Linked DNA regions of Blastopirellula marina. The protein of the gene in region 2 interacts with the protein of the main gene of each other region in a pairwise test. Links are inferred from orthologs where the notes say so. Each region holds a gene or a part of one and is shown on either strand. Other genes may lie near its edges.

Region 1 (3,209 bases), on a different replicon or contig from region 2:
TTTGTTTACTTTCCGCTTCACCTTCAACCCGAGCTGACCACCGACGCAATTGGCGGCAAGTACGCCGACCAGGCGCTCGCCATTGAAGAACTTCACGCCATGCTTCCCCAGGGCTGGAAAATCTACGTCAAAGAGAACCCCAAGCAGCGGGCATTTGCACGTGGCCCCTTCTTTTTTGATCGAATTCGACGCATCCCGGGTGCTCAGATCGTGCCGCTAGAGACAGACACGTACGAGCTCATCAAGCATTCTCAGTTCGTGAGTTCCATCACCGGCACCGCCGGCTGGGAAGCAATCACCGGAGGAAAGCCCGTTCTCGTTTTCGGCAAGGCCTGGTACCGAAAACTACCAGGTGTCTTCGAATTTCCCACCAGCATGTCTGCCGAGCAAATCGCCGCGACAGAAATCGACCATTCGCATTTAGAGGAATCGGTTGCCGACATGCTGAGTCGTTCTTGTATCGGAGTTACCGATCCACACTACTCTCTAATCGTCGACAATTACGACGAGGATACCAACGCCTCGTTAGTCGCATCAACGCTGGGGGATCGAATTGCCATGCAGTTTGCATCCCCCGTGGTTTCATGCTAGAAGTCGGCTGACGGAGCCATTCACGACATCTATCCGAGCCGAAATTACTTGCGGCTCTGTCGGCGGCGATCTGTTTCTTTCAGCAGGATCTTACGCAGACGGATGTGGTTTGGTGTGACTTCGACCAGTTCGTCGTCCTCGATGTATTCCAGGGCGACTTCCAGGCTCATGTCTCTCGGTGGACGAAGTACGATGTTTTCGTCCGAGCCAGAGGCCCGCATGTTGGTCAGCTTCTTTTCCTTGGTGGGGTTCACGGTCAGGTCGTCGCTGCGCGAGTTCTCGCCGACGATCATCCCTTCGTACACTTCGTCGCCGTGACGCACGAACATGTCCGAGCGTTCCTGCAGCGCGAACAAGGCGAAACCGACAGCCTTGCCGGAAACCATGCTGATCATCGCGCCGTTGGCTCGGCGAGGCACTTCGCCTGACACCGGCTGGTACGATTCGAAGCGGTGATTGACAATCGCTTCGCCTTGCGTGGCATTGAGCAACTTAGTACGCAGACCGATCAAACCACGCGACGGAATCGTGAAGATCACCTGGCTGTAGTCACCGCGGGGCTGCATTTCGACCAGTTCGCCGCGACGTTCGCCAACCAGTTCCATGACCGGGCCCATCTTTTCCGATGGCACTTCGATCACCAGTTGTTCGTAGGGCTCTTCCTTCACGCCGTTGTTATCACGCATGATCACCTGCGGCTTGCCGACCGCCAGTTCGTACCCTTCGCGGCGCATCGTTTCGATCAGCACGGCCAGGTGCAACACACCACGACCGCTGACCAGAAAGCTATCGCCAGATTCGCCTGGACGAACACGCAAAGCGACGTTGCGTTCGAGTTCTTTTTCCAGACGATCTCGCAGGTTACGCGAGGTGACGTACTTGCCGTCTTTGCCCAGCAGCGGCGAGGTGTTGATGGTGAACATCATCTCGAGCGTCGGGGCATCGACCGCCACGCGCGGCAGCGGCGTGGGGTTTTCGATGGCACAGATCGTGTCGCCGATATCGATGTCTTCCAGACCGGTCACGGCGATAATATCACCGGCACCTGCTTCGTCGACTTCGATACGTCCGAGGTTTTCAAACGCATGCAAGGCGACGATGCGTCCGCGTTCGAAGGTGTCGTCGGCCTTCGAGATCATCACCGACTGCCCCTTCTTGATCTTGCCCGACTTGATGCGGCCGATCGCGATACGGCCGGTATACTCCGACCAGTCGAGCGTCGTGACGCGCATCTGTAGCGGACCGTCCGGGTTGACGTCGGGACCGGGAATGTGCTTCAGCACCAGGTCCAACAGCGGACGCATGTCCCCTTCGCGGACGTCAGGGTCTGGCGAAGCGAAGCCAGCCTTGGCACTGGCGAACAAGTACGGGAACTCGGCGATGTCGTCGGTGGCACCCAGCGAGAGGAACAGGTCCAACACTTCATCGACCACTTCGTGCGGACGGGCATCGGGCTTGTCGATCTTGTTGATCAGCACGATCGGCTTCAGGCCGCATTCCAGCGCTTTGGAAAGCACGAACCGCGTTTGCGGCATGGGACCTTCGGCGGCATCGACCAGAACCACCGCACCGTCGGCCATGCTCAGCACGCGTTCGACTTCACCACCGAAGTCGGCGTGCCCAGGCGTATCGACGATATTGATCTTCACCCCTTCGTAGGGCAGGGCAATGTTCTTTGCCAAGATCGTGATACCACGTTCCTTTTCCAGGTCGTTCGAGTCGAGAATTCGCTCGCTCGAAAGCTGGCTTGCCCGGAACTGACCGCTTTGGTGCAGCAGGCAGTCCACCAGGGTCGTTTTACCATGGTCAACGTGGGCAATAATGACAATATTTCGTAGGTCGTCGCGTCGCATACTGGTTCGTGCTTATAAGGCAGGCCTAAACTTCCCCGTCCAAGAACCGGAAATCCTATCAGATTCACCTAATTTTGGGGTAGGGGACCCGCCCTTACATTCGCAAATCCGCAGGAAAGGGGCTGGGAATTCTCAAATCGATAATCCCCTCAAGCCCCCATTTCCCCAGAATCGACCCCATCCGGGGAGGTCCGCGCGATCCACAGCAGGGCAGAAACGAGGGTCAGGCCGTCTACCACGTCCGCCGATTGCCCTAGGCGAAATCCCCTCGTCCCTCTCGATTCGGCCTGACAATTGCACTACGAGGTCGGTGTTGTCTCCACCCAATTGCTCAAACCACGATCCCGGGCCAGTCTCCGATGCAAACCTTTCGCTGCCAGTGCGGGCATAAGTTGTTCTTTGGAAGCTCCTTCTGTGTCTCTTGCCAAGAGACCGTCGGCATGTGCCCCACGTGCCGCCAGGTGACCGCTTTGAAATCGCTGGACAACGAGACCTGGCAGTGTATGAACCAGGCCTGTGGTCAGAAGCTGAAGCTCTGCCGGAATCGCGTCGAGTACAAGGCCTGCAACTGCACGATCGCCATCGAAGAGCCAGACCAGGCCTATTGCAACTACTGCCGGTTGAACCAGGTGATCCCCAATCTCTCGATCGAAGGCAACCTGGTGAAATGGCGTCGTCTGGAAGCGGCCAAACGACGCGTGCTGTATGGAGTCGAGTCGAATGGACTCCCGATCGGCGATCCCAGCCGCAACGATTACTTACCGC
Region 2 (3,230 bases):
ACTCTTCCACGCCGGCAGCCATCGCCGGAACAGCCGTCATGAGGACGGTCGACGGGTACGCGGCTGCCCCGCCAGGGACACAGATCCCCACGCGTTTTAGCGGAGCATAACGGTGCCGCAGCTTGCCGCCGTGTTCGATCGGAACTTCGACGTCTTTGTGCAGAATGGCCGTCTGGAAGCGAAGGATGTTTTCGCGAATGTCACGGATCGTTTGCAGAAACGCAGGATCGGCAGCTTCGTGAGCCATGCGAAGCTCTTCGTCCGAAACGCGAATGGTCGAAGCGTAAAGCTGTTTGCCGTCCAGGCTCTTGCCGTATTCCAGAACGGCAGCCAGCCCGCGACGTTCGACGTCGGAGCAGATTCGCTGCACCACTTGCAGCGGGCTTAACGGTTCGCCAAAGACCTCTATCGTCCGCTTGCGACCAGCTTCGCTGACGACATCCCCCTTAGGGCTGAGCTTATCGCGTACCTGTTGTAATTGCGATTCGACGTCGTCGTGCCGGGTATCGATCCGGGCGATTTTCGACTTCAGATCCATTTCAGCTTTCTGGGGGTTTGATAGCAAACGATCTCAGTACTGGGCAAGCATACTATTTTGCTGCACAGGAGACTTAGTGGAAAGGGGCGAAAGTCGGTTGATTCCCGATTCTGGGGGAGGGGACGATCCATCGCTGGCAAGGTTGGACGTCCCCTGGTTACTCTCCGGTCTTTCGCACCATTTTCCAGCAGCGGTGGATGCGCTGATTGCGAAAGTCTTCCGGCACGGTGTGTTTCGAGATCTCTCGGATTTGCACGTTCTCGAGTGCTGCTTCATCCAGTTTGAAGCGGCGGAAGTTGTTAGAGAAATAGAGGACGCCTCCTTCGCTCAGCAGGTTCAGCGTCAGGCCGATCAGTTCGACGTGGTCCTCTTGGACGTCCCATACGTCGTCGGTGCGTTTGCTGTTCGAGAATGTCGGCACGTCGACAATCGCCAGGTCGAACTTCGGTTCCGGCTTTTGATTACGCAGGTACTCCATTACGTCGCTACGGATGAAGTGATGCTTAGCGATCGATAGGCCGTTGAGCTGGAAGTTTCTGCCAGCCCAGTCCAAGTAATTGGCATTCAGATCGACGCTGGTGGTCGAAGTCGCTCCGCCTGCGGCGGCGTACACACTGAACGCACCGGTGTAGCAGAACAAGTTCAGTACGCGTTTGCCGGCGGATTCGTCGCGAAACTGGCTGCGCAGGTTGCGGTGATCGAGGAACAGCCCGGTGTCGACGTAGTCGGATAGGTTGACCTCGAACTTCAGGCCTCCTTCTTCCACGACGATAATCTTCGACTCTTCGGAAACCTTCTCGTGCTGCGTGCTGCCAGACTGCCGCGTACGATGTTTGACGAAGACATGCCCCTCGGGAATCTCCAGCACCTCGCGAGCCGCTTCGGTTAAATGATCGAGCCAGTCGGCGTACTGCGCTGGCGTGCGATCGTGCGGTCGGTCGTAGTCGGTGATGTGCAGGTAATCGTGATAGATATCGATCACCAGCGGAATCTCGGGAATGTCGCGTTCGTACAAGCGATAACAGTGGATGCCGCGTTTAGGCCAGCGGCGGAAATGGCGTGCCCGCTTGGCGAGCCGGTTTTTCAGCAACTGGGCCTGCTCTTTCGCCTTGTCATCGAGCCCGCCAAATGCTGGCGTGAAGGTGCGTTTCGGTTTTTCTTCGTTTGGCTCGGCAGACGACTCGTCGCCTGCTTTTGGCGGTGGAGGACCATGATACTGATAGTAATGGCATTCGCTGCGGCCGTTGTACATCTTGCGGCGACGGTTCGCTTCCTGCCCCATAGCCCGCTCGAACTCGGGGAAGGCCGTCAGGATGAAGTGCGACCAGGTGGGTAGCTGACGCAAGACGTCGGGGAAGCCGCGATAGAAGTCCCACTGGGCACGCCGAGCACGCGAGTGGTCGTCGTACGGTGGGCTGGTGATCAGGCAGCCGTACTTGCGCTTGCTGGTAAGTTCACCAAACGATTGCCGTTGGAAGTGAATGTTACTGTCGACCCCAGCGGCAATTGCTTGTTGCCGGGCCAGACGCAGTGCCGAGGCGTCTTCGTCGTAGCCAATGATCGATTCGGGCAGCGTCTCGAGCACTTGGGCACGGGCCTCTTCCACCAGGTCGAGCCACGCTTCCTGATCGACGGCCGGCCAGTCAATCAGCGCGAAGTCACGCAAGAGTCCTGGCACCATGTTCCGGCCGATCATCGCCGCTTCGATCAGCAGGACGCCACTTCCACAAAAGGGATCGACCAGCGGACGATCACGGTTCCAGTGACTCAACTGAACGAGCGCCGCGGCGAGCGTCGGCTTCATCGGAGAGTGCCGCTCGGGATCGAGGTATCCACGTCGTGCAAGGCCAGCCCCCGAGGTGTCGATCGTGAGCGTAGCGACATCCTTGGCGATGGCGACTTCGACGGTGTAGGTTGCGCCCGATTCCGGTAGGTTCTCTCCGTAAGCCGATTGAAGCCGCTCGACGATGGCTCTTTTGGTCGCTCGCTGAACGGCGGGAACGCTCGTCAGCTGCGATTGGTAGCTGCGGCCTTTGACCGGAAAGGCCCCTTCAGCGTCGATGAAGTCCTCCCAAGGCAACGCTTTCACACCATCGAACAATGCGTCGAAATCACCGGCCGGAATCTGGGCAACTTCCACCAGTACGCGATCGGCCGTGCGCAGGTGCAAGTTGGCCTTCATAGCGTCGGTGTAGTTGCCGGCGAACCGCACACGACCGGAACCGAGGATCTCGGTTTCGAAGCCCAGCGTTTGCAATTCGCGGGCCGTAACGGCCTCGATGCCGAATGCCGTAGTGGCCAGAAGTTGGAGGGGACTGGATAGATTCACGCGCTTAAGTTACCTGGCAAGGTTGGGGGAATTCTTCATAGTACGTGCCAGTCGACAGAAGGCATAGTGTGCTTCGGCTGAGCGTGGGGTGTAAAAACTTCATCAAAAACTGCTGTAAGCTCCTGCCAGATCGGTTTATAACCACGTTCTTGTGAAGTGAGTCCTTTTCTACCAGCAGCATGGCAAACGCGGAGGCGAGCAATCCATGAGACATCTATTGAGTGCCCTATTAATCGGATTTTTGACGGCCACGATGGCGTTTCCGCCGCAGCTATTGATGGCCCAGGAGGCTGCGGCCCCGACTGCTGAAGGCACGCTGCCAGGCTTGAATTATGTGCCTGAGAACGCCGTCGGTGTTGGTTT

What was found.
Region 1: the proteins of rlmKL (region 2) and typA interact in binary tests that used the Escherichia coli proteins (3 or more experiments, as listed by UniProt). The link is inferred for Blastopirellula marina from one-to-one orthologs.

What each region holds. Positions count from the first base shown.
Region 1 is NZ_PUIA01000069.1:196,027-199,235, forward strand. Bases 41-2,925 are described here. They hold typA (translational GTPase TypA), read right to left. Parts: upstream 2,445-2,925; coding sequence 636-2,444; downstream 41-635. Other genes in these bases: C5Y96_RS21350 (hypothetical protein), read left to right, coding at 41-591; C5Y96_RS21360 (putative zinc-binding metallopeptidase), read left to right, coding at 2,804-2,925. Also shown: more of C5Y96_RS21350, read left to right, coding at 1-40; more of C5Y96_RS21360, read left to right, coding at 2,926-3,209. UniProt on the Escherichia coli protein: A 50S ribosomal subunit assembly protein with GTPase and nucleotide-independent chaperone activity, required for 50S subunit assembly at low temperatures, may also play a role in translation.
Region 2 is NZ_PUIA01000064.1:27,013-30,242, forward strand. What follows is about bases 282-3,187. They hold rlmKL (bifunctional 23S rRNA (guanine(2069)-N(7))-methyltransferase RlmK/23S rRNA (guanine(2445)-N(2))-methyltransferase RlmL), read right to left. Parts: upstream 2,868-3,187; coding sequence 696-2,867; downstream 282-695. Other genes in these bases: hisD (histidinol dehydrogenase), read right to left, coding at 282-538; C5Y96_RS19640 (DUF1559 domain-containing protein), read left to right, coding at 3,073-3,187. Also shown: more of hisD, read right to left, coding at 1-281; more of C5Y96_RS19640, read left to right, coding at 3,188-3,230. UniProt on the Escherichia coli protein: Specifically methylates the guanine in position 2445 (m2G2445) and the guanine in position 2069 (m7G2069) of 23S rRNA. Methylation occurs before assembly of 23S rRNA into 50S subunits.